Regions from separate parts of the Xanthobacter flavus genome, predicted to be linked through region 1. Evidence: riboswitches for the same ligand, from Rfam matches in the RefSeq annotation. Region 1 holds a riboswitch; each other region holds the start of a gene.
What was found. Region 1 has a riboswitch for cobalamin ahead of J2126_RS04250 (DUF1636 family protein). Riboswitches for the same ligand answer to the same signal wherever they lie in the genome.

Region 2: linked by a shared signal. The riboswitch ahead of J2126_RS03790 (TonB-dependent receptor plug domain-containing protein) and the one ahead of J2126_RS04250 (DUF1636 family protein) in region 1 are both predicted to bind cobalamin.
Region 3: linked by a shared signal. The riboswitch ahead of J2126_RS23740 (energy-coupling factor ABC transporter permease) and the one ahead of J2126_RS04250 (DUF1636 family protein) in region 1 are both predicted to bind cobalamin.

What each region holds. Positions count from the first base shown of each region.
Region 1 is NZ_JAGGML010000001.1:867,480-877,195, reverse strand. It holds gene J2126_RS04290 (DUF3574 domain-containing protein) at 1-255, shown strand, start outside; gene J2126_RS04285 (sulfate transporter family protein) at 388-1,101, shown strand; gene J2126_RS04280 (alpha/beta hydrolase) at 1,107-2,603, opposite strand; gene J2126_RS04275 (DUF2948 family protein) at 2,864-3,331, shown strand; gene J2126_RS04270 (putative bifunctional diguanylate cyclase/phosphodiesterase) at 3,771-5,078, shown strand; gene hisD (histidinol dehydrogenase) at 5,177-6,469, shown strand; gene J2126_RS04260 (UPF0262 family protein) at 6,483-6,980, shown strand; gene J2126_RS04255 (low molecular weight phosphatase family protein) at 6,987-7,448, shown strand; cobalamin riboswitch at 7,575-7,775, shown strand; gene J2126_RS04250 (DUF1636 family protein) at 7,847-8,317, shown strand; gene cobW (cobalamin biosynthesis protein CobW) at 8,314-9,348, shown strand; gene cobN (cobaltochelatase subunit CobN) at 9,352-9,716, shown strand, end outside.
Region 2 is NZ_JAGGML010000001.1:758,577-768,292, reverse strand. It holds gene J2126_RS03805 (branched-chain amino acid ABC transporter ATP-binding protein/permease) at 1-664, opposite strand, end outside; gene J2126_RS03800 (branched-chain amino acid ABC transporter permease) at 670-1,569, opposite strand; gene J2126_RS03795 (ABC transporter substrate-binding protein) at 1,876-3,096, opposite strand; cobalamin riboswitch at 3,426-3,623, shown strand; gene J2126_RS03790 (TonB-dependent receptor plug domain-containing protein) at 3,730-5,715, shown strand; gene J2126_RS03785 (ABC transporter substrate-binding protein) at 5,732-6,649, shown strand; gene J2126_RS03780 (FecCD family ABC transporter permease) at 6,649-7,635, shown strand; gene J2126_RS03775 (ABC transporter ATP-binding protein) at 7,632-8,387, shown strand; gene uppP (undecaprenyl-diphosphatase UppP) at 8,542-9,414, shown strand; partial or broken gene J2126_RS25240 (cation transporter) at 9,443-9,580, shown strand; gene J2126_RS03765 (glutathionylspermidine synthase family protein) at 9,589-9,716, opposite strand, start outside.
Region 3 is NZ_JAGGML010000001.1:5,056,883-5,066,598, forward strand. It holds gene J2126_RS23735 (aldo/keto reductase) at 1-532, opposite strand, end outside; gene J2126_RS23740 (energy-coupling factor ABC transporter permease) at 699-1,382, opposite strand; cobalamin riboswitch at 1,419-1,662, opposite strand; gene J2126_RS23745 (copper chaperone PCu(A)C) at 1,765-2,259, opposite strand; gene J2126_RS23750 (hypothetical protein) at 2,406-2,774, opposite strand; gene J2126_RS23755 (autotransporter outer membrane beta-barrel domain-containing protein) at 2,899-9,716, opposite strand, start outside.

The DNA of each region.
Region 1 (9,716 bases):
GAGGGCTTCCTCGCCCGCGAGGTGACGCCCCGCTTCCCGGACGGACTCACCGTGATCGCCGCCTACGGCCAGGTGAAGGGCGAGGCGCATGGTTCGGCGCAGGTGGTGCGCGAGGGCATGCGCCTCGTACTGATCTACCACCCCGACACGCCCGAGGCGGCGGCGAAGCTGGCGGAGATCCGCAGGCTCTTTTCCGAGCGGTTTCATCAGTGGGGCGTGCTGCAGGTGACCAATGCGGTCCGCGTCACGCTGTGAGGCTCCTGCATCGCTCGGCCGCCGCGCGGGTTCATCTTGCTTGGCGCACTTGAGCCGTGAGGCCCCACACCCTACCTCTCGCCCACACCTCCGGCCTTTGCGCCTGAGGGGCCGCGCTCACCGGGAGAGACCATGCTCGCCGCCGCCATCCTCGCCCTGCGCCAGACCTTCTCGCCGCTGCTGCGCGGCGTGCTCCTGAAATCCATGGGGCTGGCGCTGGCGCTGCTCATCGGCCTCGCGGTGGGGCTGGAGGCGGCGCTGACGCACTTCGTCGAGATCTCGTCCTATCCGTGGATCGAGACCACGCTGGCCGTGATCGCGGGGCTGGGGCTGGTGTTCGGCGTGGTCTATCTGATGCCGGCGGTGTCCTCGCTGGTGGCCGGCCTCTTCCTCGACGAGGTGGCCGAGCGGGTGGAGGCCGCGACCTATCCCAACGATCCGCCCGGCCAGCCGCAGCCCTTCCTGCGCGCGCTGCTCTATTCCCTGCGCTTCTTCGGGCTGGTGCTGCTCGTCAACCTCGCGGCCCTGTTGCTGCTGCTGGTGCCGGGGGTGAACGTCATCATCTTCTACGTGGCCAACGCCTATCTCATCAGCCGGGAATATTTCGAGCTGGCGGCCATGCGCTACCGCTCGCCCGAGGAGGCGCGGGCGCTCCGGCGGGCGAACGGGGTGAAGGTGTTCGTCGCCGGCCTTTTGATCGCGCCCATCCTGTTCGTGCCGATCCTCAACCTCATCCTGCCGGTGTTCGGCACCGCCTTCATGGTGCATTTCCACCGCCGCCTCGCCCCGCTGCCGGCAGCACGCGGCGCCGATGGCACGCTGGTAATTGAAGGCCGCCGGGTCTGACGCTATCAGGGCGCCCGCGCCGGCGGCAGTCCCGCGGCGACGCGTTCTTCCAGATAGGGAAAGAAGGGATTCGACGACATGCGGACCAGCATGTCCACGCCCACGACCAGCGCGCCATATTCCCCCCGCGCCGCGATATCGCCGAGGCGGATGCCGAACTTTTCCGCCGGGTCCGGATCGAGCCCGTAGAGCCCGTCCGACAGCGGGAAGGGCACCGCGACATGGGAGAGCGAATAGACATCGTCCGGATAGGGGGCGCTGAGCGGCCGCACGGTTTCCTCGCGCGCGCCGGCCGGCGTCTCGCGCACCACGGTTGTGGCGGCGCCGGGCGCCGCATTGCCGATGACGGCGGTGCGGAAGCGGCGCGGCGCCGGGGGCAGCAGGGTTGCGATGGCGGTATCGGAGCGCCGTGTCAGCAGGTCCTCGAACTGGCCAGAGCGGTTGATGTCGAACAGCACCAGCTCGCTGCCATTGTCCTCCAGCCGCGCGTGCAACTGTTCGATCACCGCCCGCGCGCTCACCGTGTGGTCGAGCACCGACTGGAAGGTGAGCACCGGCGCGAGGCCCGTAAGGCGGCCGGAGCGGGCGTGGCGCTCGATATTGGCTTGCAGGAGCTGGGTCAGCGCGAAGGATTCGCGCGCGGCATGCACCGGGAAGGAATTGTACTTGAAGGGGTTGAATTCCGGCACGATGTTCAGCCACGCCGCCTTGGCGAAGGCCGGGAAGATGGCCGGAAGCCCCGCGAGGCCGGCGAAGCGGGCGAATTCCGTCACCCCCACCATGGGCGACATCAGCACGATGCGGGCCGGCCGCACCAGCGCGGGATCGTCCAGCGCGTCGAGCGCATGCATCAGCGCCAGCGCGCCGCCGTTGGAATAGCCGACGATATGCACCGGCCGGTCCGGCCCCACGCGCCTGCGGGCCTCGCGCATGGCGAGGCGTGTGGCGGCGATCCACTCCTCGTGGCCGATTTCCGTCAGCGATCCGGGCACGGTGCCGTGTCCGGGCAGGCGCAGCACGATGGCGATGAAGCCATGGTCCGCATAAAGCTGCGCCAGATGCCGGTGGCTGTAGGGGGAATCGGTCAGGCCGTGCAGGAATACCGCCGCCCCCGCCGGCTCGCCCCCATCTTCCCGCGCCTTGGGCTGAAGCACGTAGGTGCGGTTGAAGTCCTGCGCGAAGCCGGGCGGGTAGATGGGGCTGGAGGCGAAGTAGCGGTTGAAGCGGACGCGATCCTCCGGGTCCACCTTGTCGGTCACATTGGCCTTCACGCCAGCGAAGGCCTTGTCCTCGGCGGCCATGTAGGCGGCGAGGTCGGCGCGCGCGAGTTCGCTGCGGCTCAGCTCCGGCGGGTGGTAGGTGTGCCAGCGGTCAAGGGGCGGGCCGCGCTGGGAATCCACCGCCCGCACCACGAAGACCGTGGCGATGACCGCGAAGATCAGCAGCGCCGCGATTTTCACCGTGCGCTTCGTTCCCCGCCACATGAACCCGACCGCCCCCATCCGTGCCTCCCCCGTCGCGGGGCGAACCTACAGGGCGCAGCCTTGCCGGCAAAGCACGCCGACGCGACCGCCCGTGCGCCCTGATCGAGCGTGGCCGGATGCGCGCCGGCGCCCGGTGAAGGCACCGGCCGCGCCCCCTCTCCCCTTGCGGGAGAGGGGAGAACAGCCGGCAGCGGGACCACCTTCCCCCCCCCCAGCCCCTTGCGGGCGGCGGGTGGCGTCGCTATCTGCGGTTCACGCCCCCAAGAGGCTGCATCGCAATGGAAAACCTGAAGCTCATCGCCCTCGACGAGGAAGACCTCGCCATTTTTTCCGCCCATCTGCAGGATGCGGTGGTGAAGAAGGTGGACATGGGCTTCCTGCCCCGGCTGCAGCGTTTTGCCCTGGTGCTGAACCGCTTCGACTGGGACCAGAAGGTCGCCGCCAACGAGACGGTGCGCCGCCGCACCGGCCTGCATTTCGAGCGGGTGCGGGACGTGAAGTGCCGCGGCATGGAGGAGGCGCAGCGGACCGGCGTGCTCAATCTTCTCGCCGTCACCTTCATGCCGGGCGATCAGCCCTCGGGCTTCGTCTATCTCACCTTCTCCGGCGGTGCCGAGGTGCGGCTCGAGGTGGAGTGCATCGAGGCCGGCCTCAGGGATCTCGGCCCGGCTTGGGGCTGCACCCATGCGCCCAGGCATCCGGAAGTTGCCGATCCCGCCGCCAGTCCAGGCGGTAGCGCAGGATAGGGTCCTCGCCCAAAACCCAAGAATTCGAACCGCGTATGATCCGTGCGTATCGCAGGGTCGTAACGTTCTGGCGATGATTGATGATGACGCTGACACAGGCGGTCAGCGTCACTCTGGAATCGTCGCTATGAAATGTGTCATGAATGCACGTAGTTAATGGTGGCCAGGGGCTGCCAAGGACAAAACACCTATACTTATGTCGCGCGGCACTTCAAATAATGCGACCAGTCGTCGTTCGATCCTGACTTATGGCAGCATAATTCTCGTATCCATCGCCTCTTATTTTGCTCTCCTCCATTTGGACATTTTTCATCCTTTGTTTTCGCTGGGGTCTAGGCATGAAGTCTGGTATCTCGATGAAGTATTCGCCGGATGGGCTGTCGCGACACTCGCTCTCATCACGATCCTGATCGTCCGCGAACGCCGGCTGCGCAGGCTCGTGGTCCGGCAGCGGGCGACGCAGAAGGAGGCGGACGATGCCTCCGCATTCGACAGTCTCACCGGCATCGCCAACCGCATGCAGTTCGAGCAGGAATTCAGCCGGGAGCTGAAGGCGGCCTGGGGCAAGGGCACGCGTCTCGCGCTCCTTGTGGTGGACGTGGACATGATGCGCGGGGTGAACGAGCAGCACGGACACGTCGCCGGTGACGATCTCCTGCGCCAGGTGGCGGCGCGCCTCGTTTCCACCCCGCGTCGCGATGGCATGGTCGCCCGGCTGGGAAGCGCCGAGTTCGCCATCCTGTTCCCGATGGGGGCTGATGAGACCGATGCGCTCTTTCGAATGGCGAGCCGTCTGCTGTCGCGCCTGCGCGAGCCGTTCGATTGCCATGGCGCCGAGGTTGAGATCACCGCCAGCATCGGCATCAGCAAATACCCCCGCGACGGGTCGTCGCCGTCCGTGCTCCTGCAATCCGCCGAAAAGGCCCTTCGCCAGGCCAAGGCCGCGGGCAAGGACCGCTATGCGCTCTATGATTCCGACCTCGACGCCCGCGGACGGGCGCGACGCGAAATCGAGGCCGAGCTCAGGGCCGGCCTGGAATCCGGCGAGATCGTCGCTCAGTACCAGCCGGTGGTCAGGCTCGCGACGGGCGAGACGGCGGGATTCGAGGCGCTGGCGCGCTGGCGGCATCCCGAGCGTGGCCTCCTTGGTCCGGTGGACTTCATCCCCATCGCGGAGGATGAGGGCCTGATCGATGCGCTGTTCACCGCCATGCTGCGCCGGGTGGGGAATGACCTCGCCACCTGGCCGACACAGCTGCCGGTGGCCGTGAACCTCTCCCCGGTCCAACTGGCGGATCCACGCCTTCCGTTTCGCACCCTTGCGCTCTTCGCGCAGATGAACATTCCGCCCCACCAGATCGAGCTGGAAATCACCGAGACTGGCCTTCTGGCCGATTTCGAAACCGCGCGCAGCACCCTTGCGGCCTTCAAGCAGGCCGGAGTGCGCATCTCCCTCGACGATTTCGGCACCGGCTTTTCCAGCCTGCGCCATCTCAACGAGCTGCCCATCGACAAGATCAAGATCGACCGATCCTTCACGCGGCGCATCGCCACAGAGGCGCAGAGCAGCAAGATCATCACCTCCATGCTCAGCCTCGGCCGGGCGCTGGATCTGACCACCGTGGCGGAGGGTGTCGAGACCCGCGACGAGGCCGACTTTCTCCTGAGCCAGGGCTGCGAGCTCGCGCAGGGCTACCTGTTCGCCCGGCCGCTCTGGCCCCAGGAGGCCTTCCGCGCCGCCCGTTGACCCTCCGCACCGCGCCCGGTTGCGCGGCGAGGGCCGATGCACGGCGGCTGCACCGCTTGGGGCTTCCCTCGCGCGCGAACCTGCTCTAGCAAGGCGGCATGCCGATCCGCCTCACTCTTTCCCAGCCCGACTTTCCCGAGCGCTTCATCGACTTCCTCGGCTCCAAGCGCGAGGCGTCCGTGGACGTGCAGGACAAGGTGTCCGCCATCATCGCCGATGTCCGCGCCCGCGGCGACCGGGCGCTGGTGGACCTGTCGCGCACCTTCGACCGGGTGGACCTCGACGCCCTCGGCATCAAGGTGAGCGACGCCGAGCTGGACGCGGCCCTCGCCTCCATCCCCGAAGAGACCCGCGCGGCGCTGGACTTCGCCAAGGCCCGCATCGAGGCGCACCACGCCCGCCAGAAGCCGACGGACGAGACCTATGTGGACGCCGCCGGCGTCACCCTCGGCCATCGCTGGACCAGCGTGGATGCCGTGGGCCTCTACGTGCCCGGCGGTACCGCCGCCTATCCGTCATCCGTGCTGATGAATGCGGTGCCGGCGCAGGTGGCTGGCGTGCCGCGCATCGTCATGGTGGTGCCGGCGCCGGACGGCGTGATCGCGCCGCTGGTGCTCGCGGCCGCCCGGCTCGCCGGGGTGCACGAGGTCTATCGCGTGGGCGGGGCGCAGGCGGTGGCGGCGCTCGCCTACGGGACGGAGACCATCCGCCCGGTGGACAAGATCGTCGGCCCCGGCAACGCCTTCGTGGCGGCGGCCAAGCGGCAGGTGTTCGGCAAGGTCGGCATCGACATGGTGGCCGGCCCCTCCGAGGTGCTGATCCTCGCCGACGGCGACGCGAGCGCGGATTTCATCGCCGCCGACCTCCTTGCCCAGGCGGAGCATGACACCGCCGCCCAGTCCATCCTCATCACCAATTCGCCGGAGCTGGCGGACCGGGTGGAACAGGCGGTGGAGGGCATGCTCGCCACCCTGCCGCGCGCCGCGATCGCCTCCGCCTCCTGGCGCGACCATGGCGCCATCTTCCTGGTGGACAGCCTCGCCGACGCCATCCCGCTGGTGGACCGCATCGCGCCGGAGCATCTGGAGATCCACGCGGTGGACGCCGACGCGCTGGCCGCCAGGGTGCGGCACGCCGGCGCCATCTTCATCGGCGCCTGGACCCCGGAGGCCATCGGCGACTATGTGGGCGGCACCAACCACGTGCTCCCCACCGCCCGCTCGGCCCGCTTTTCCTCCGGGCTCGGCGTGCTGGACTTCATGAAGCGAACGTCCATCCTCAAGCTCGATGCCGACGCGCTGGAAAAGCTCGGCCCGGCCGCCGTGCGCCTCGCCGCCGTGGAGCGGTTGGACGCGCACGGGCGGTCCGTCTCCATCCGCAGCAACAGATGACGGGGGAATAGCGATGAGCGACAAGCCGGAGAGGAGCCCCACGGCCCGCCTCTGCGCCGTGACCCTCGACGACGCCTCCATCGGCCACGCCGGCAGCCCGGACATCGAGCACGAGCGCGCGACCGCCATCTGGGACCTCATCGAGGACAACAGCTTCATGCCCTGCGGCGATCCGGGGGAGGGGCCTTACCGCCTCGTCATCTCGCTCGCCGACAACCGCCTCGTGCTGGACGTCAAGCGCGAGAGCGGCGATCAGGTGGTGCAGCACCACCTCTCTCTCACCCCCTTCCGCAAGGTGGTGAAGGACTATTTCCTGGTCTGCGAGAGCTATTACAACGCCATCCGCACCGCCTCGCCGAGCCAGATCGAGGCCATCGACATGGGCCGGCGGGGCCTGCACAACGAGGGATCTACGCTGTTGCAGGAGCGCCTGGACGGCAAGGTGGTGGTGGATTTCGACACCGCCCGCCGCCTGTTCACGCTCATCTGCGCCCTGCACTGGAAAGGCTGAGCGACGATGGAGCCCCCTGCGGCGCCCCAGCGCTCAGCGCGGCCGCAATCGGTTCTCTTCATGTGCGGACAGAACGTGGTGCGCTCGGTGATGGCGTCCGCGCTCGCCCGGCATCTGTTCGGCAAATCCGTCTATGTGGGCTCGGCCGGGGTGATCGCCGGCGATGCCGATCCCTTCGTCACAGCGGTGATGGAGGAGATCGGCCTCGATGTGAAGAAGCACCGGCCGCAGAGCGTCGAGGATCTGGAGGAGTATGAGGGGCTGAATTTCGACCTCGCCATCTCCCTCTCCCCCGACGCCCACCACCGCGCGCTGGAGCTGACCCGCACCAACGCCCTCAAGGTGGAATACTGGCCCACCCCCGACCCCACCGGCGAAGGCGGCAACCGCGAGCAGCGCCTCGACGCCTACCGGCAGGTGCGCGACGAGCTGGAACGGCGAATCCGGGCGCGGTTCCGGCAGATCTAGAGGCGCGGAACCCGGCCGATGAACCGCCGCGTGCCCGGTGCACGGCTGCCGCTCCGGCTGCGCCGTTGCTGTCCGACGTGCGAACGTGGTTCCCGTCCCTCATTTGACAATCCCGCCCGCCCTGCCTTTAGTGGCGGCGTCGAAGGTCCCGTGTTCCCACACGGGCGAAAAAGGGAATGCGGTGCGGAGGTGAATACCCTCCAATGCCGCGGCTGCCCCCGCAACTGTCGGCGGTGAGCCCCTGCCAGACGCCACTGGATTCATCCGGGAAGGCGGCAGGGGCGGTGATCCGCGAGCCAGGAGACCTGCCTTCGACGAGGTCCGCGCCGGGCGGGGTGCTCCGGTTCTGCGTCCCTTCGAGCCCGCACGCGTGGGCGCTCGCACCCGTGGACCGGCCGGTGGAGCGCAGCGCGATTCCCGACAGCACGTCACCCGAGCCGGGCGCTGAAAGCCTGGAATCCGGCTGCGCGCCTGAAGCCGCGCGCGATACCGCTCCCGCCGTCACCCTCCTCATCTGCACGACCTGCCGCGCCCCCGGCAACGACGCCCCGCCCGACGCCGAGCGCGACGGCGCGCGCCTCCTCGCCTCCGCCTGTGCGGCCACCGTCTCCGACGGCGTCGCGGTCGTGGGCGTCTCTTGCCTCGCCAATTGCAAGCGCGCGCTGTCCGCCGCCATGGTCCGCCGCGACGGCTGGACCTATGTGTTCGGCGACCTTTCCCCCGACAGCGCCGCCGACCTTCTCGCCGGCGCCGCGCTTCTCGCCGGCTCGCAGGACGGCCTGATGCCATGGCGCGGCCGGCCGGACGCGCTCAAGCGCGGCATGGTCGCGCGCATTCCCCCGCTTTCCCTTCCCAAGGAGACCCGATGACCTCGCTCGCCCGCGTGCCCTGCACCATCGTCACCGGCTTCCTCGGCGCCGGGAAGACGACGCTGATCCGCCATGTGCTCGAGAATGCCGGCGGCAAGCGCCTCGCGGTCATCGTCAACGAGTTCGGCGACGTGGGCATCGACGGCGAAATCCTGAAGGGCTGCGGCATCGAGAGCTGCGACGAGACCAGCATCGTGGAACTCGCCAACGGCTGCCTGTGCTGCACCGTGGCGGATGATTTCGTGCCGGCGCTGGACCAGATCCTCGCCCGCGCGCCGAGAGTGGACCACATCCTCATCGAGACCTCCGGCCTCGCGCTGCCCAAGCCCCTGGTCCAGGCCTTCCAGTGGCCGGCCATCAAGGGCCGGGTGACGGTGGATGGCGTGATCGCCGTGGTGGATGGCCCGGCGCTGGCCGAAGGCCGCGTCGCGCCCGATCTCGCCGCGCTCGATGCGCAAAGGGCCGGGGATGAGAGCCTCGACCATGACGACCCGGTGGAAGAGGTGTTCGAGGACCAGATCGCCTGCGCCGATCTCGTCGTGCTCTCCAAGTCCGACCTCTTGGACGCGGCCGGTTTCGCCGCCGCCGAGAAGGCCGTGGCCGGCGCCCTGCCGCGCGCGGTGAAGCTGGTGCGCGCTTCCGGTGGCAAGGTGGATCTGGCGGTGCTGCTCGGCCTCGGCGTCGGCGCGGAGGATGTTATCGATGCCCGCCGCACCCACCACGACGACGAGGAAGACCACGATCACGACGAGTTCGAGAGCATCGTGCTGGCGCTGCCCGAAATCGCCGATCCCGCCGCTTTGGCCGCCCGCGTGGTGAAGGCGGCGGAGACGCCGGACGTGCTGCGTGTGAAGGGCTTCGCCGCCGTGGAAGGCAAGCCGCTGCGCCTGCTGGTGCAGGGCGTCGGCCCGCGCGTGTCGCACCATTTCGATCGCGCATGGAATGCGGGCGAGGCACGGCGCGGGGCGCTGGTGGTGATCGGCCTCAAGGGCTTCGATCGCGCGGCCGTGGAACAGGCCATCCTCGGCTAGGCCATGCACATCCTCGCCACCACATCGACGAGCCTGGAGGAGTTGGCCGAGCCGGTCGACCTCGCCCAGCCGCCCGGCGACATGGTGGCCCTCTCCTTCACCGACAGCGATCTCATCGGCCTGTCCGCCGCCTGGCGGGCGCGCGGCGCTGCGGTTCCGAGCCTGCGCCTCGCGCGGCTGAAGGATCTGCGCCACCCCATGTCCGTGGATTTGTGGGTTCAGAAGGTCGCGGCCAAGGCGAAGGTGGTGCTGGTGCGCCAGCTCGGCGGGCTGGACTGGTGGCGCTATGGCGCCGAGCAATTGGCCGCCATGGCCCGCGCGCGCGGCATCGCCCTCGCGCTCCTGCCGGGGGAGGACCAGGACGATCC
Region 2 (9,716 bases), 110 kb from region 1:
TGTGCTTGTAGACCGACACGCCCATGCAATCGGACGCGATGGGGCTGTCGCGCAGCGCCTCGAACGCCCGGCCGAGGTGGGAGGCGAGGATGCGGTTGATGATGATGAGGGTGAGCACCAGCGCGATGGCGGCGATGTAGTAATATTCCACTTCCTTCATGCGCTTCAGCGACATGTCGAACAGCGGAATGGTGTCGCCGAGCCACCTGAGGTCGATGAAGAGGGGCGTCGTCAGCTTGATGCCGAGGGGACCGTTGGTGAGGTCCGTCATCTCGTTGATGAGGATCTGCACGATGGTGCCGAAGGCCAGCGTCACCATGGCGAGATAGGGGCCGGTGACGCGCAGCGCCGGCAGCGCCAGCACCACGCCGAACAGGCAGGCGACGACGATGGCCAAGGGCAGCGCCGGCCAGAAGCCGATGCCGAAATGCATGGCGAGGCAGCCGGCCGTGTAGGCGCCGATGCCGAACAGCGCGGCATGGCCGATGGACACCTCGCCCGTATAGCCGAACACCACGTCGAGCCCGAGCAGCAGGATCGAGAAGATGGCGATGGTCACCAGCAGGTGGAGATAATAGGGGCTCGTCACCACGAACGGCAGCACGACGAGCACCGCGAGGCCGAGGAGCGACCCCGTGGAGGAGAGGAGGCGGCGCGCGAGCATGGGGCTCAGACCTTCTTGATGGTGGCGCGGCCGAACAGGCCCGAGGGCTTCAGCGAGAGCACCAGCAGCAGCAGCACGAGGCCCGGCACGTCCTTGTAGCCGGTGGAGATGTAGTAGCCGGTCAGCGTCTCGGTGATGCCGAGGATGAGGCCGCCGACGATGACGCCCATGCCGCTCGACAGGCCGCCGATGATGGCCACCGCGAACGCCTTCAGCCCCAGTACCGCGCCCATGGTGGCGCCGGTGAGGGTGACGGGGGCGATGAGCACGCCGGCGAACGCCGCGGTCATGGAGGAGAGCGCGTAGGAGAAGGTGATGACGCGCCGCGTGTCGATGCCCATCAGGCCCGCCGCGTCGCGGTCATTGGCGGTGGCCACCACGGCCTTGCCGAAGATGGAGCGCCGGTTGAAGATTTCCACCGCCAGCATGATGGCGAGCGCGCCGATGACGATGGCGATCTCCATGGGCTGGATGCGCACCGGGCCGATGGTGAGCGCCGCCTCCGGCAGCGGGGAGGGGAAGCGCAGCGCGTCGCGGCCCCAGATGTTCTCGGCGAGATTGCGGAAGATGATGCCCAGCGCGATGGTCGCCATGATCCAGCCGGCTTCCGACTTCGCCTTCACCGCCTGCCGCACGCCGAGCCATTCCACCACCGCGCCCTGCGCGAGGCCGAAGGCGAAGACGATGGGCAGCATGAGCAGGTAGGCCCACAGGGTGCCGAGCGCCTGGCCGATGAGGAAATTGATGGTGGTGAGGCCCACCAGCGCCCCCAGCATCAGGGCCTCGCCCTGGCCGAAGTTCAGGGTCTTCGAGGTGGCGAAGGTGAGCTGATAGCTGAAGGCGATGACGCCGTAGATCATGCCCACGGCGATGCCGCTCACGATGAGCTGCGAGAGGACGTTCATGACGATCTCCGGAAGGGGGCGCGGCCCCCGCGTCACGGCAGGGTTCCGGCGAACCGGCCGCCGCGCTCGATGGCGCGGCGATCCGAATGGTGTGGGGTGAAGGGGGCTGATCGCGGGGCGGGTTATGAACCGACACCCCACCCAGTTCCGTCATGCCCCGGCTCGTCCGGGGCATCCACTTCGCCGCCTGGTCAGCTCTTTGTTACTTCGCAGGCCGCCAGGTCACCCCGTGGATCCCCCGGACAAGCCGGGGGATGACGGCGCACAAAAGGGCCGGGTCAGCTAGTGGACGCGGCCCGGTCAGCCTCAGTTCTTCGCCTTCACCCGCACCGCCTTGTCGCCGGCGATGTCCTCGGGGTGGGCGGCGACCACGCGGCCGTCCTTCACGAGGCCGAACACCGGGATGTTGGCGGTGATGGCCTCGTGGTCGGTGGCGGAGAAGGGCTTGTCGTAGACGGTGACCACGCCCTCGACCTTGGTGCTGAGGTTTTCCAGCGCCTCGCGGACCTTGCGGCCGTCGGTGGAGCCCGCCTGCTTGATGGCGGCGGCGAGCAGCAGCACCGAATCATAGCCCTGCGCGGCGGAGACCGGCGAGGGCATGCGGTCGATCTTGTAGGCGGCCTGATAGGCCTCGATGAAGGCCTTGCGCTTGGGGGTGTCCGGCAGCTGGATGAAGGTCTGCGGCATCATCGCGCCGTTGCCGTTGGCACCGGCGGTGTCGATGAAATTGGCCATGGAGAGCGTCCACGAGCCGATCATGGGCACCTTCCAGCCGAGCTTGGCCATGCCGTTGGCGATCTGCGCCAGTTCGGGGCCGATGGCGTAGGTCAGCACCACGTCGGCGCCGGCCTCCTTGGCGCGCAGCAGCTGCGCGGTCATGTCGGTGTCGCCGATGTTGAACTTTTCTTCGGCAACCGGCTTCACGCCCATGGTGGCGAGGGCCTTCACCAGATCGGCGCGGCCGAGCTGGCCGTAATTGGTCGAGTCGGCGAGGATGGCCGGCTTCTTGAAACCCTGCCGCTTCACCGCCTCGTCGGCGATCATGGCGCTCTGGATGGCGTCGTTGGCGGAGGTGCGGAAGATGTAGTTGTTCTTGTTGTCCGGCGGCACGAACTGCTTGGAGATGAGGGTGCCGGTGGCCACGTTGTTGATCACTGGAATCTCGGCTTCCTGATAGAAGCGCTGGGAGGCCAGCGCCACGCCGGTGTTGATGTAGCCGAGGGTAGCGACGACGCCTTCCTTGTTGATGAGCTCCTGGGCGATCTGCACGCCCACCTCGTTCTTGGCCTCGTCGTCACGCTCGACGAGCTGGAGGGGACGGCCCAGTACGCCCCCGGCCTTGTTCACCTCATCCACGGCGAGCTTCACGCCGTCGCGCATGCTCACGCCCATGGAGGACGAGCCGCCGGTGAAGGGGCCGGTGAGTCCGATTTTGATGGGGTCGGCGGCGTAGGCTGCGCCGGAAAAGGCAAGCCCGAAAACGGCAACGCCTGCGGCCAAAGCCGCGACCATGCTCCTCAGTCGCATCTTCTACTCCCTGTGTGTCCGATTATTCGGTTATTATACTTTAGTAGTGCCCACCCTCCCGCAGGACGGGGCGGCTCTCAATCGTTTAAGCGAATTGAGAACCGTGCGCTACCATAACCTAGCGGAAGGAGGGTCGAGCCTTTGCTGGTGCCGTTTTTGCAGGCAGTCGCATGCAGAATTTACGGCGCGGTGGTGGTTTCGGACCACGCGTTTGGTGAAGCAAAGCGCAAGATGTGATCGCTACGCTCGCGGTTACGCGAGGTCTTTCCGCAGTTGCGTTCAAGTTTTTGCAGATGCGAAGGATTCGTTGACGCGAGGGACCGCCCCCGCCTATGGTCGTGGCGACGGTTCCCGCAAGGGATCAAAAGGGAACGCGGTGCTCCGGCCTTGCCGGATATGCCGCGGCTGCCCCCGCAACTGTAAGCGGCGAGTCCTCTGCCATCAGCCACTGGGTCGCAAGGCCTGGGAAGGCGGCACAAGGGCGGCGACCCGCGAGCCAGGAGACCTGCCGTCAGCCGTGGTCACGCGCGAGCACATCGGGCGGGGTTCTCCTGATGGCGGTTTTGTCCCGGTCCGATAGGGCCGGGCATGCCTCGTTCGCGGTGACGGACCACCCGTGCCGTCGAGTTCCTCATGCCGTCCCTTTTCCCGTTCCGATCCCGCCGCGCGCTGCCGGCCGCGGCCCTGCTGGCTCTTGCCTGCGTTCCCTCCGCGCTCGCCCAGACCCAAAATCTGAATGCAGACGACCAGAATGCCGGCGACCTGCCGGAACTGGTGGTCAGCGCCACCGGCATCCCCACCCCCGAGACCGAGGTGGCGAGTTCGGTCAGCATCGTCACCGAGCAGGACATCGCCCGCAACCAGCAGCGCACCTTGCCGGACGTTCTGCAATCGCTGCCCGGCCTCAACGTGGTGCAGACCGGCGGGCCGGGGGGCACCACCTCGGTGTTCATCCGGGGCACCAATTCCAACCATGTGAAGGTGCTGATCGACGGCATCGACGCCGGCAATCCCGCCGCCACCAACGGCGCGTTCGATTTCGGCAAGCTGCTCGCCTCCGATCTCGAACGCGTGGAGGTGCTGCGTGGCCCGCAATCCGGCCTCTACGGCTCGGACGCCATCGGCGGCGTCATCTCCATCACCACCAGGAAGGGCGAGGGGCCGCCCAAGGTGTCGGCCTATGTGGAGGGCGGCGCGCTCGGCACCTTCAACCAGTATGCGAGCCTCACAGGCTCCACCGAGAAGCTGGCCTATTCGTTCAACGTCACCCACTTCTCCTCCACCGATATTCCGGTGACGCCGCAGAACATTGCCCCGCCCTTCTGGCCGCGCAATCCCAATGCCTATGACAACTGGACCTACTCCACCCGGCTCGACTGGCAGGCCACCGAGACGCTCGCGGTGAATTTCGTCGCGCGCTACATCGACACCAGCCTCGCCTTCACGCCGGACACGTTTCCCCCGCCCACCTATGCCGGCCTTCCAGCGGCGCTGCGCTCCACATCCTATACGGGCATGTTCTTCACCAAGGGGGAGGGCGTGTGGACCGCGCTCGATGGCGCCCTCGTCACCACATTCGGCGCGAGCGAGATGACCTCGTCGAGCCCCACCGTGGGGCCGAACCCGGACGTGAACGGCACCTATGACGGCGACCGGCAGGTCTATTACGTCCGCTCCAACTATCTTGTCGCACCGGGCCAGAACCTGCTGGTGGGCGCGGAGCGGCGGAACGAGGCCATGACCTCTTCCACGGCCTACACCACGGTTGACGCCTCCACCGGCGACACGGGCGTCTATGCCGAATACCAGGGCAATCTCTGGAACCGGCTCTTCTTCGCCGCCAACGTGCGCTACGACAGCGACGACAGCTTCGGCGACCACACCACCTACCGCCTCGCCCCCGCGCTGCTGTTCGACGAGACGGGCACCAAGCTGAAGGCGAGCTACGGCACCGGCTTCAAGGCGCCCACGCTCTACCAGCTCTACGCGCCCTATTATGGCAATGCGAGCCTCCAGCCGGAGGAGAGCGAGGGCTGGGATTTAGGCTTCGAACAGAAGGCGTTCGCGGAGCGGGTGCTGTTCGGGGTGACGTACTTCCACAACACCATCACCAACCTCATCAGCTACGATCCGGTGACGTACCAGAACGTCAACATCTCCAGCGCCGTCTCGCAGGGCGTGGAGGCGTTCGTGGCGGTGAAGGTGACGGACCGGATCGACGCGCGGGTGGACTACACCTACACCGACGTGGTGGGTTCTGTGCCGCCCGGCCAGCCCTTCGGCGCCGCCTGCGCGCCCATCGATGCCACCTCCTGCTATCCCCTGCGCCGGCCCAACAACAAGGTGAGCCTGACGCTTGGCTGGCGGCCCACCGATGAGCTCGATCTGGCGGCGAGCCTCGTCTATGCCTCCTCCTGGTGGGACATCGTGCGCCTCACGTCGAACTACATCGACCAGCCCGGCTACACGGTGGTGAACCTGGCGGCGAACTACCGGCTCAATGCCGCCACCAGCGTGTTCGGGCGCATCGACAATCTGTTCAACCAGACCTACGAGAACCCCAACGGCTTCCTCGCCCCCGGCTTCGGCGCCTATGGCGGGGTGAGGCTCACATGGTGAAGCGCATGGTGAGGCGGTGAGGTTCGCGGCGGCCGGGCTTTTCCCGGCGGGTCTCTTGGCCGCTCTTCTCGCCTGCGCCCCGGCGCGGGCGGAGGAAGCCCCTGTTCCGCCACATGCCCGGCCCCGCGTTGTCTCGCTCAACCTGTGCACGGACGAAATGGCCCTCCGGCTCGCCGATGCCGGGCAGGTGCTCTCCGTCACCCATCTCGCGCGCGATCCGCTCTCGTCCAACGTGGCGGACCTTGCGCGCGCGGTCCCCGTCAATCGTGGGCTGGCGGAAGAGGTGGTGCCGCTGAAGCCGGACCTGGTGCTGGCCGGCGCCTACACCACGCGCACCGCCACCGCCATGCTGCGCCGACTCGGCTTCGAGGTGCTTGAACTGGCCGAGCCGCAGACCCTCGACGAGGCCTACGCCCAGATCCGCATGGTGGCCGAACGCCTCGGCGTGCCGGAGCGAGGCGCGGCCATGGTGCGGGAGATGGAAGCGGCCTTCGCGCGCCTGCCGCCGGTCGCGGGCGAGCGCCCCTCCGCCGTTGTTCTGCGCCCCAACGGCTTCACCACCGGCCGCGGCTCGCTGGCGGATGAATTGATGGCGAAGGCCGGGCTTGCCAACCTCGCGGCACGCCTGCCCACGGACAAGATGGGCCAGCTGGCGCTGGAGGAGATCGTGCGCGCCGCGCCCGACCTCGTGGTGGTGAATGCTGATGAGGCGGCGCCGCCCTCCCTCGCCGACGCCTTGCTGCATCACCCCGCGCTCGCCCCCTTCAAGGATCGCACGCTGGCTTTGCCGCTCAGGCTGTGGACCTGCGCCGGGCCGGACCTTGCCGAGGCGGCAGCCCTTTTGGCTGCGGCCCGTGCCCGTTTGTCCGGCCCGGAAGCCGGGCGGCCGGCAGCGGGGGGCGTCCACCACGCCGCCGCCGAGGGGACGCGCTGATGCCCTCGCGCGTTGTCCTCGGCCTCGGCCTTCTGGTCGCGGTGTTGTTCTGCGCCTCGGTGGCGGTGGGCTATGCCCCGCTCGACCTTGGCACTGCCTTCGGTGATCTCCTCGCCGGCCGGCCGAGCGTTGCCGCGCTGGTGCTGTCGGAGCTGCGCCTGCCGCGCGCCATCCTCGGCGCGGCGGTGGGCTTCAGCCTCGGCCTCACCGGGGCGGCCTTGCAGGGGCTGATGCGCAATCCTTTGGCCGATCCCGGCGTGGTGGGCGTCTCCGGCGCGGCGGCGCTGGGGGCGGTGATCGCCTTCTATTTCGGCTTCTCCACCTCCTTCGCGCTGGCCCTGCCACTGGGTGGTCTGATGGGTGCCGCTGCGGCCACCGCCGTGCTGCTCGCCCTCGCCGCGCGGGGCGCGGGGACGGTGATGCTGATCCTCGCCGGCGTCGCGCTCTCCAGCCTCGCCGGCGCGCTTACCGCGCTGGCGCTGAATCTGGCGCCGAGCCCCTATGCGGCGCTGGAGCTGGTGTTCTGGCTCATGGGCTCGCTGGCCGACCGCAGCCTTGTGCATGTGGCGCTGGCGCTGCCCTTCATGGCGGTGGGCTGGGTATTGGTGCTCGCCACCGGCCCGGCGCTCGATGCGCTGACATTGGGCGAGGACGCCGCTGAAAGCCTCGGCTTCCCGCTGCGCCGGGTGCGCCTCCTCGTCATCGGCGGCACGGCGGCTGCGGTGGGGGCGAGCGTGGCGGTGGCGGGAGCCATCGGCTTCGTCGGCCTCGTGGTGCCCCATCTGGTGCGCCCGCTGGTCGGGCACCGGCCGGGCCGGCTGCTGGCCGCGAGCGGGCTCGCGGGCGCGGCGCTCACCCTCGGCGCGGACATCGCGGTGCGCCTCGTGCCCACCCGGCCGGAGCTGCAGCTCGGCGTGGTGACGGCGCTCATCGGCGCGCCCTTCTTCCTCGTGCTCCTCGCGCGGCTCAGGGGGAGGGAGGCATGAGGCTTGACGCCCGTTCCGTCACCGTCACGCGCGGCGCCGCGACGCTGGTGCGGGACCTCAGTCTGGAGGTTGAAGGCGGCATCTTCCTCGGCCTCCTCGGCCCCAACGGCGCCGGCAAGACCAGCCTGATGCGGGTGCTCGCGGGCCTCGAGACGCCGGCCTCCGGCCGCGTGCTCTATGACGGCCGCAGCGGTGCCGAGATTGGCCGGCGGGGGCTCGGGCGGACCATCGCCTATCTCCCGCAGGATGGCCGCATCCACTGGCCTCTGCCGGTGGAGGAGGTGGTGGCGCTGGGGCGCCTGCCCCATGGCGCGGCGGTCGTGGACGATGCCGCGCGCCGGGCCATGGCGGCGGCCGGGGTGGAAGGGCTTGCCCGCCGCTCGGCCGATACCCTCTCCGGCGGCGAGCGGGCACGGGTGCTGCTCGCCCGCGCGCTGGCGGTGGAGGCGCCGATCCTCCTCGCCGACGAGCCCTCCGCCGCGCTCGATCCGCTGCACCAGCTGGAAGTGATGGCCCTGCTGCGCGACACCGCCCGGCGCGGTGCCGTGGTGGTGGCGGTGTTGCACGATCTCACCCTCGCCGGCCGCTTCTGCGATCGGCTCGCCTTGATGAAGGACGGCCGCCTCCTCGCCGAGGGGACGCCGACAGAGGTGCTCGACGACGCTTATCTCGCGGACGCCTTTGGCGTGGATGCCGTGCGCCTCACCCATGCCGGCGAGACGGTGGTGCTGCCGTGGGCGCGGCGGGAGTAGGGCCGCGGCAGGACATCCGTCGCCCTTCCGCAACGGGACTGCGGTGACAACGCGCACCCTGTCCGGTTTCGTCCCCGGCGCGAAGCGGATAGCAACGAAGGCCTTCAGTTTTTCCCGTCCCCCGCCGTTCTCACAGCAAGCGGAAACCGACACCATGGCCAGCGTCTGCACCAGCGGGGTGGACACCGGGTTCGTCGCCCTCGGCACCGGCAAGGTCGCCATCCTCGGCGTCGTGCAGGGCATCACCGAGCTTCTGCCCATCTCCTCCACGGCGCACATGCGCCTCGTGCCGGCGCTGCTCGGCTGGCCCGATCCCGGCTCCGCCTTCTCGGCGGCCATGCAGCTCGCCGCTCTGTTCGCGGTGGTCACCTATTTCTGGAGCGATCTGCGCGCGCTCGCCTGCGGCTCCCTCTCCGCCGTGCGGGCCGGAGATTTCACCGCCCACGCGCCGAAGACGGTGCTCGGCATCATCCTCGGCACCATCCCCATCGTCATCGGCGGCGTGCTGCTGAAGGACAAGCTCAATGCCTGCGGCTCGCCCCTGCGCGAACTGTGGGTCATCGGCGCGGCGAGCCTTGTCATGGGCCTGCTGCTGGGCATCGCGGAAATGACCAGCCGCCACACCCGCACCTTCGCGCAGATCAGGCTCCCCGACGCGCTTGGGGTGGGCCTCGCGCAGGTGGGCGCGCTCATTCCCGGCGTGTCGCGCTCGGGCTCGACGCTGACGGCGGCCATGTTCCTCGGCCTGCGCCGGGAGGATGCCGCGCGCTTCTCCTTCCTGCTCGGCCTGCCGGCCATCTTCGCGGCGGGCGTGAAGGAATTGCTGGAGCTGCACCACGCCGGCCTCGACATGCAGGGCTGGGAGGTGCTTGGCGTCGGCCTCCTCACCGCCTCGCTCTCCGCCTTCGTCGCCATCTGGACGCTGATGCGGGTGATGGAGCGCCTCTCCTCCTGGCCCTTCGTGTTCTACCGCGTCGGCATGGGCGTGTTCCTGCTGGTGGCGGTGTGGCGGGGCGTGCTCTCCTGAGCCTGTCGCGGGGCTCTCGACACGTCGCGCGCCTCGGGTCACCGCCTTCCTCTGGCGCTCGGCCTGGCCGGACCTCATCGTCGGCCTCGCCATCGCCGCCCTCAACCTCGATGCCGCACGGGACGTGGGGGAGGCCGCCCGCGAGGAGCACCGCGCCGAGCCGTGAGGGCGGGCTCAGCCGTCGATGATGTGCGGCACGAAGCGGGAGAGGTTGGCGGTGATGGGGGAGGCGTCCTCCCTGATGCCGATGCCGCAGGCGGTGTCGCCGACGATCCAGCTGCCGATCACCGCATATCCGTGGG
Region 3 (9,716 bases), 4.2 Mb from region 1:
GGGCGAACTCCGGCCCGCGCCGGCTCGGATTGTACAGGACCTGATTGGCGGCGCAGGCGGTTCCGCCCCTGGCGGCAAGAAGCTCCTCCATGTCGTCCGTATCGAGGTTGCTCACACCCCAATGCCGGATCTTGCCGGCCTTCTGCAGCGCCTCGAACCCCGCGATGGTCTCGGACAGGGGATGGTTGCCGCGCCAGTGGAGAAGGTAGAGGTCGATGACGTCGGTCTTCATCCGCTTCAGGCTGCGCTCGCAGGCGGCGGCGACGCCCGCCCGGCTGGCGTTGTGCGGATAGACTTTGCTGACGAGGAACACCTCGTGCCGACGTCCGGCGATGGCTTCGCCCACCACCTCCTCGGCACCGCCATCGCCATACATCTCCGCCGTGTCGATAAGGGTCAGGCCGAGGTCGATCCCGCGCCGGAGCGCGTTCGCCTCCGCGACGCGGGCGGTGGAGCGCTCGCCCATGTACCAGGTGCCCTGGCCGAGGGCGGGCACCGTCTCGCCGCTGGGAAGGGTCACGGTCTTGCTCATTGCCGGTTCCTTGGCATTCGACTGGCCGCTGGCCGATTTCGGGCGACCATAGCGGCTGCGTGAGCGAGGTCCAGAGAGTGCTCCGACCGTCTTGGCCCCCGCCCTGAGACGCAGAACGCCGGCGGGAGCACCGCCGGCGTTCGCCTTGTCTCTAAAAAGAGCGCGATCAGGCCGCGTCGTAGAGCCGGCGCTCCAGCAGCGGGCTGCCGCCCTTGAAGGCACCATGCAGCGCCTTGGCGGCGGCGAGGACAGCGAGGTCCACAAGCGGCTCGACGATGATGACGAGCAGGTACGCGCCGCCGAACGTCGCCACCGACGCGACGTTCTCCGCCGCGAAGCCCTGGCCATAGATGGCCCAGAACGCCACCCAGCCGACGATGCCGGCCTGATAGGTGGTGGAGAGGGCGAGCGCCTGGCCGTACTTCAGCTCCACGTAGGGCGTGCCCGGCGCGACGATGCGGCGCGCGACGGCGGCGACGCCGAACAGCGGCACCAGCAGCGTGGTCACGTTCATGCCGTACTGGGGCAGGTCGAACGGCGCGAAGAACAGGCCCTGGACGAGCAGGCCGAAGGCGAGGCCGAGGGCCGCCGGAGCCGCGCCGAACATCAGGAACAGGGTCGAGCCGAGGATGAGGTGCACTTCCGAGACACCCACCGGATAGTGCGGCAGAACCTCGAAGAAGGAGAAGACGAGGGCGGTGGTGGCGAGGGTGCGGCCCGCCAGCGAGAGGACGCCGCGCTCACGCGCCGCCTCATAGGCAAGCTTGAGGGCGTAGCCGCCGGCGGCGGCCGCCGTGACATAGCTGAGGCCGATCTTGGCCCCGTCCACGAGTCCGGGTTCGATATGCATGTTCGTCTCCGTTGCCGTCTCACCCGACGGCCCGAGGGGTTCATCATGCGACCGGCCGGTCTCCTGACTCGCGGGTCTACGCTCACCCCCGCCTTCCCGGCCGGCCCGAAGGGCTGTGGCCAGTGGCATGCTGGAAGATCGCTCGCCGCTTACAGTCGCGGGGGCGGTTGAGGCTTCGGCCGGATCTCGCGGATGATTCTCCGCGCAATCCCGCCCTACCCCATTCCCGTTTCACTCCGGATGCCGAGGCAGCCGGAGCACCGTTCGCAAGCGCAGCAGGCACCGAACGCCGCCGCCCTGTCAAGCAATCCCGTAGCAATGGGACGCGCGCCGTGGCCTTCGCCGGGCGCGCATCCTGCCGCTCGGGGCGGGAAGCTCCGCGTCAGTGGCTGGAGTGGGCGCCGCTGCCCTGAGCGCCCATGCCCTCCACCTTGAACTGAACAGGGACGGTGCCGGCCTTCTCGAAGGTCAGCGTGCCGTCCACCAGCGTGCCCTCCTTCAGCGGGGCCTTCAGGTCGAGGAACATGATGTGGTAGCCGCCGGGCTTCAGCTCGAGGCTGCCCCCGGCCGGAATGGCGAGACCGTCCGGCAGGGGACGCATCACCATCACGCCATCCTTCATGCTCATTTCGTGGATTTCCACGCGCCCGGCGAACGGCGCGGTGGCGGCGACGAGGCGGTCGGGGGCGGTTCCCGTGTTCTTCACCACGAGATAGCCGCCGGCGACGGTGGCGCCGCCGGGCGTGGCGCGCGACCAGGGATGGTCGATCTGCAGGGGCCCGGCCTTGAAGTCATGCGCGACGGCGGCGCCGGCCAGCGCCGCGGTGGCGATGGCGGCGGCGATGATGGTGCGGCGGGTGAGGTGAAAGATGGACATGTGTACTCCTGCATGGCGCCGGGGGCTGCTGCCGCTCGGCGGGATGGAGTGAAGGGCTGGATGAAAGGGATCGCGCGCGGCGCGGTGCCAGCGCATCGGGGTGCGCGGAGACCCGCAACGGCTAAAGGAAAGGACGCGAGACAGCGTCAGCCAGCCAGCGGCGGCCCCTGGGACGAACGCGGCTCGCGCCGGTCCCGGCCCGTCCCCTCGATGCCGGCGAGCGGAAGGGCGCCCGGTCGATGATCCGAAGCAACCGGCATCCCCGCCCCGGCGACGGCGGGCAGTAACGGGGCCGGAGAATGGCCGGCGCATAAGGCGCAGCAGACGGAATGGTCCGCCCGCGGCATGGACGGATCGCCACCCTGCCCGTCGGCCGTGCCGATGCACAGGACGCTGCCATCGGTGCCGGCAGCCATGTCCATGGCGCCGGAGCGATCGAAGGCCAGACCGGCGACCACCAGCTGCAAAAGGAAGGCATAGGCGAGCACGACGCTGAGCGCGCCGCGTATCCACATTGCCCTCCGCCAGTGCGCCACCCGTCGCTCCCGAACCTCGACCATGGGCCGGCATGTTAACGGCGCGGCGTGGAAAGTCATCCGCCGCCACGCGGCGTCGGCCCGCTGCCCCTGGCCACGCCCCTCAGAAGTGGATGGCGAGCCGCGCCACGCCCCTTTGCGACACGAAGTCCTGGCCCACGTTGAGCCCGTACTCCAGCTTGAGTTCCAGATTGTCGCGGGTCACGGCCTGAAGGCCGAGGTCCAGATTACCGAGCACGTTGGGGATCGGCGTGGTGGTGGTGAAGCTGCCGGCGGAGAGCGGCGCCCACAGGAAGCGGGCGGTGGTCTGCCACGCGTCGTTGGAGGCGAAGGAGGCGCCGAGGGTCATGTAGGGCCGCAGGACGATGCCGTCCGGCAGGTCGATCCGGCCGCCGAACTCCACCGCCGGCGTGGCGATGAAGGTGGTGAGGCTTGAGGCCTGCAACGCCAGCTCCGCGCCCGTCAGGCCCATTTCGGTGAAGGCCGGCATCTCCACATGCACCACATCGAGGTCCACGCGCGGACGGACGTAGAAGTTGGAGTAGGTGAACTCGTAGGCCGCCCGCAGCCGGCCGGTGAGGTTGTAGACATCGGACGTGCTTGTGGCCTGCCCGCCCGCGAGGCCGATGATGCGCGTGTTGTCGTAGGACACCCAGCCGGCATCGAGCGCGGCCGAGAACAGCCAGGGGCCGGTCTGGTATTTCAAGGCGACGCCGATATCCCCGCCGTTGCCGCTCGACGAGAACCAGCCGCTGGTGCTGGAGACCGAGGACTGCTGGTAGGCGCCGGACAAGGCGAGGAACCAGTCGGTGGCAAGCTCGCGCTGCACGCCGGCCTGGAAGATCACGCTGTCGGAGGCGAAGCCCGCCATCTGCGCCGTGGTGGACTGGCTGGTGCGGTCGTAGATGATGCGCGCCCAGGCGCAATTGTCCTCCCTCAGCTGGGTGCTCTGCGCCACGAAGACCGGGCAGCTCATGGTGCGGTCGAGGAAGGCCTGGCTCTCGCCGATGCGCAGCCCGGCCGGCGCCTGCAGCAACTGCGGGGAGAGCTGGCCCAGCGCGCTCTGGTAGGCGAGCGGCGAACTCACGTCGATGAGGCCGTTGAACACCTTGGACATGCCGCCGATATCGCCGGTGTCCCACACTCGCTGAAGGCCACCGCCGACTGAGGCCTCGTTTGACGACAGCCAGATGCCCTGCGGCAGGAAGTGCGCGATGGGACTGATGGTGAGTGAGGTGGCGTCCGCATGAACGGCCCAGCTGTAGGCGAGCCCGCTGTCCTTGGCGACGGCGGTGCCGGTGAGCTGGTCGGCCACCAGGATGGTGTAGCTGTCCTGAGGCGCGATGCTGGACGCGCGCGGATCGATTGTGCCGCTGATGGTCGCGCCGCCGACCACGCGGATCTGGTCGTGGCGGGCGGAGGCCGAATCCACGTCCACCTGAAGCACGCCATCGGAGCCGATGCCTCCGGCGACATTGGTGGTCGCGATCACCCCCAGGCCGCCAGGGTTGACGGTGCCGTGGTTGGTGAAACCCGGCGCCGAAAGTCCCGCGCTCCGCAGGGTCGGCCCCGTGTCCGATGTGGCGCTGACAAGGGTACCGGAATTGAAGGTGGCGCCGGTCTCGTTGATGAGGCCATTGGTGCCGCCGCCGAGATCGACGCTGCCGTTGAGCGTGCCCTTGTTGATGACCGTGTCGTCGCCAATGCCCGCTTGAACGGCGGAGCCGCCGAGGCCGGTCACTGTCCCGCCCTGCGCGATGGTCACCGTGTTCTGCTCGCCGCCCGAGAGCACGATGGCCGAGGTGCCCGCCCCGCCCCGCACCACGCCGCCATCGGCGACAAGGATCTGGATCTGGCCGTTTCCGCTCGGGCCGAGGCTTTGCGCGAAGATGCCGGCTGAATTGTCGCCGGTGGCGATGACGCTGCCGGCAACCAGCACCGTGACCGGCCCGCCGGTGCCCGAGCCGCCCGCGGTGCCCAGTCCGACGCCGCCCGCCGTCGCCGCCATGCCGCCGCCGCCGCCGATGGACTGGGCGACGATGGCCGGTGCGTTGGCGCCGGAGGTGCTCGCGACGCCGGTGACGGTCACTGTCACGGCGCCGCCGTTCCCGTTGCCGCCGCCGGTGCCCTGAATGCCGTCCTGAAGGGAGAAGGCAGCGCTTGCCGCCGAACCGCCGATGCCGCCGCCGCCGCCCACCGACTGGGCGAAGATGGCGGAGGCGCCCTGCCCGCTGGTCACGATGGTTCCGGCGGCGAGGGCATAGATGTCGCCGCCATTGCCGCCGCTTCCAGCCCCGCCGCCGAACGCCACGGCGGCCGTTGCGTCCGAGGAGGCGGTGCCACCCATTCCGCCGCCGCCGCCGATCGACTGGGCGAGGACGCCGAACGCATTGGTGCCGGAGGTCCGGATTACCGAGGTGGACGAAAGATCGATGGTGACCAGGCCGCCCGTGCTGCCGCTGCCGCCATCGCCGCCCAAAGTCAGCGCCACCGAATGGCTGCCGCCCGTCGCCGATGAACTGGTCGCGGCGATGCCGCCGCCGCCGCCGATGGACTGCGCCAAAACGCCGATCGAGGCATCGCCGAAGGTCTGGATGACGCCGGAGACGTTCGCATAGACCGCCCCGCCGGCGCCGCCCGCCCCGCCCGATGCGCCGAGGCCCACGGTGGCCGCGAACGATCCGTTCCCGGAATCCGTCGCCACCGTCGAGGCCCGACCGCCGCCGCCGCCGATGGACTGGAGCACGATGCCGTTGGACAGGTCGCCTTTGGTGAGGATGGTGCCCTGCTGGTTGACCGTGACGGTCTCGCCATTCCCCGCGACGCCACCGGCGCCGCCGAGCGTCAGGGTGGCGGTCACGGTGTTCTGGCCGCCGCTCGCGGTGCTGTTGGCCGCAGACGCATTGCCGCCGCCGCCACCGATGGACTGGGCGAGAATGCCGTCCGAGCCGGCGCCCAGCGACTGGATCCTTCCATCCACGGTCACGGTCACGTTGCCGCCGTTGCCGCCCCCGCCGCCGGTGCCGCCGAGGGTGGCGCCCACGCTGGCGGCCCCGGTGGAGCCGCTCGCCGAGGTGGCGACGGAGGCCTTGCCGCCGCCCCCGCCGATGGACTGGGCGAGGATGCCCGCCGAATCGTGGCCGCTGGTCGCGACGAGGGCGTTGCCACCACTGCCGAACAGCACTTCGACCGTGCCGCCGTTGCCGCCCGAGCCGCCGCTGCCGCCCACCGCGGCGGACAGGCTGAAGCCGTTGCCGCCCTTGCCGTCCGCCTTGGTCTTGCCCGCGCCACCGACGCCGCCGGAGCCGCCGATGGATTGGGCGACGATGGCGTCCGCTGCCCCGCCGGTGGTGGAGACGGTGACATCCGCCTGGGCGGACACGATGACGCCGCCGCCATTGCCGCCGCTGCCGCCCGTGCCGCCGACAATGCCGCCCACCGCGATCTGGCCGCTGGTGGCATTCTGGGCGCTGCCGGCGAAGCCGCCGCCCCCGCCGACCGACTGGGCGAGGATGGCGCTGGCGCCCGTGCCCGAGGTCGAGATGTTGCCGGTGTTGTAGACCGCCACCGAATAGCCGAAGCCTCCGCTGCCGCCGCTTCCGCTCAGGGAGAGGGAGACGGTGGCCGAGCCGCCGGTGCCGCTGTCGCCCGTCACGGCGGCAGCGCCGCCACCGCCACCGATGGACTGGGCGAGGATGCCGTGGCCGAAATCGCCCATCGTCACGAGCGTCCCGGAATTGGTGACGCTGGCTTCGCCGCCGTTGCCGCCGCCCCCGCCGCTGCCGCCGAGGCTTGCGCTGAGATTGAGCTTCGCGCTCTGGCCCGAGGCGGTCGAGACCGTGGACACCGCGTTTCCGCCGCCCCCGCCGATGGATTGCACGACGATGGCGCTGGCGTGGTCGCCCTGGGTCTGGACGAGGCCGGCGTTGACCACGCCCGCGAGGCCGCCGTTTCCGCCCGTCGCGCCGCCTCCGCCGAGATTGGCGGAGAGGTTCGCGGCATCGCTGCCCGACGCGGTGGACGATGCGGCGCCGCCCTTGCCGCCGCCCCCGCCGATGGCCTGGGCGACAAGACCGTTGGAGCCGGTGCCGAGCGTCACGACAGTGAAGGCGGTGGAGCCGGGGTCGGATCCGGTGCCGTTGATGATGGTGGCGGATACGCCATTTCCAGCGCTGCCGCCGCCGCCGCCGATGTCCACCGACAGGCCGAGGCCGTTGCCGCCCTTGCCATCCACCTTGCCGGTGCCCGCGCCCGCCGATCCGCCGCCGCCGCCGATCGATTGGACGAGCACCGCGTCCGCCGCGTCGCCGGAGGTGATGATCTTGCCGCCGCCGGTGCCTGACAGCACGGCGGTGGCGAGCCCGCCGTCACCGCCCGCGCCCCCCGTTCCGCCGGCCGCCGCGCCGATGCTGATCTTTCCCGTCGCCGCATTGTCGGAACTGCCGGCCGCGCCGCCTCCGCCGCCGATGGCCTGCACCAGGATGGCGGTCGAGCCGTGCCCCAGCGTGTAGACGCTGCCCGAGGTGTAGACCGAGGCTGTGCCACCCGCCCCGCCGCTCCCTCCGGAGCCGGTGAGGGCGAGGCTCACATTCGCCGTTCCGCCGTTGGCGGCTCCGCCCGAGGTGCCCGATTGTCCACCGCCGCCGCCGATGGATTGGGCGAGGATTCCGTAGCTGAAGGACCCCTGGGTGAGGATGCCGGCGCCGTTGTTCACCTCGGCGATGCCGCCGGTGTTTCCGGAGCCGCCCGCGCCGCCGAGGGTCGCGGTCACGACCGCCTCGGCGCTGGTCGATTCCGCCGCCGCGTGGGTGGCAAGCGCCATGCCGCCGCCGCCGCCGATGGACTGGACCACGATGCCCGAGGCGTGGTCCCCCGCCGTCACGATGGTGCCGCCCACCGTGTTCACATAGGCGTTGCCGGCCGTATTTCCGGAGCCGCCATTGCCGCCGAGCCCGACCGACAGGCTCGCCGTGGAGGACGATCCCTTGGTGGCGCTCGAAGAGGTGGAGGCGCCGCCCTTGCCGCCGCCACCGCCGATCGACTGCGCCACGAGGCCGTTGGACCCCGTGCCGAAGGTGGCGATCGAGACGCCGTCGGTGGTCGCACTGCCGTTGTTGATGAAGACGTTGCCGCCGGTGCCGCCGGAACCGCCGCCGCCGCCCACGGCGACATCGAGGGAAGCGCTGTTGCCGCCCGCGCCGTCTGCCTTGCCGGAGCCCGCGGCGCCGTTGCCGCCGCCGCCGCCGATGGATTGCGCCAGCACGCCGTCCGCAGAGTTGCCGGTGGTGACGAGGCTGCCCAGCTTGGCATTGTCGAGGGTGACGGTAACGGTGCCGCCGTTGCCGCCGCCCCCGCCTGTGCCGCCGATGGCGGCGCCCACCGCGAATTTCCCGTTGGCCGCATTGGTGGCGCTGCCGGCATTGCCGCCGCCGCCACCAATGGACTGGGCGAGGATGCCGGTGCCGTTCTGGCCCTCGGTGCGGATGTCGCCCGTGCTGGTGACCGTCACGGCCCCGCCGTATCCCCCGGTGCCGCCGGTGCCGGCGAGGGAGAAGCTCAGGCTCGCGGTTTTGGCCGCGCTCGCATCCGCGCTGGCGCCCGCCACGCCGCCGCCGCCGCCGATGGACTGGGCGACGATGGCCCTTGATTCATCACCGGTCACCACGATCTTGCCGGAACTGGTGACCGCCACCGCCCCACCGTGGGAACCGGCGCCGCCCGCGCCGCCCAGGGTGGCACCGATGGAATAGCTGCCGCCGGACCCCTTCGCGGTGGACGAGCCGCCCTTGCCGCCGCCGCCGCCCACCGATTGGGCGAGGACGGCGTTGGACATCGCGCCCGAGGTCGAGATATCCGCCGTGTTGTTGACCGTCACGACGCCACCGTAGGACGCCGCACCCCCGACCCCGCCGAGCGTCAGCGTCGCCGAGACGGATTGGCTGCCCGAGGCGTGGGCGTCCGCCCCCGCGCTTCCGCCGATCCCGCCGCCGCCGCCCACCGACTGGGCGATGATCGCGTCCGACATCTTGCCGGATGTGGAGATGCTGCCCGCCGTCGTCACCGTGACGCTGCCGCCACCATCGGCATTCCCGCCGCCACCGGCGATGGCGGCGCCGAGGGAGATTTTCGAGGTCGCGACCGTGTTGGTGTTGCCGCCGATGCCGCCGCCCCCGCCGATGGACTGGGCGATGATCGCGGCGGACTGGTCGCCCCTGGTCGCGATGACGGCATCGGTGGTCACGGTCACGTCACCGCCGGTGCCGCCATTGCCGCCCTTGGCGCCGAGGGTGAAATCGAGGCTCGCCTGCCCGCCGCTCGCCGAGCCCGCCGCCGCGCCGGCCTTGCCACCACCGCCGCCGATGGACTGTGCCACGATGGCCGAGGCGTGATCGCCCGTCGTGAGAAGCTGGACCGTGGACGTCACGCCGCTGGCGGTGGAGGTGACGGTGACCGCTTCTCCGTTCCCCCCGAGCCCGCCGGCGCCTCCAAGATTCGCGTTGAGCGTGAAAGACGACGAGGAACTTCCTGAAAGATCGCTTGATTTCGTATCGGTCTTGCCGGAGGCGGAGCCGCCCGTGCCGCCGCCGCCGCCGACGGATTGGGCGAGGATCGCGTCGGCATCGGCGCCGCTCGTGGCGATCTGCCCGGTGTTGGTGACCGTAACCTGGCCGCCTGCTCCGCCGCCGCCGCCTTTGCCGCCGAGCGCCACCGAGAGGTCCACCGTTCCCCCGGTGGCATCGGCCGTGCCGCCGCCCGCCGTGCCGCCGCCGCCGCCCACCGATTGCGCGAGGATGCCGCGTGCGCTGGTGCCGGACGTGGCGATGCTACCCGACTGGGTGACGATGACGTTCGAGCCGTTTCCGGCGGATGTGCCGGAACCGCCGCCGCCAAGGGACAGGCTGACGGAGGTCTTGCCGGACA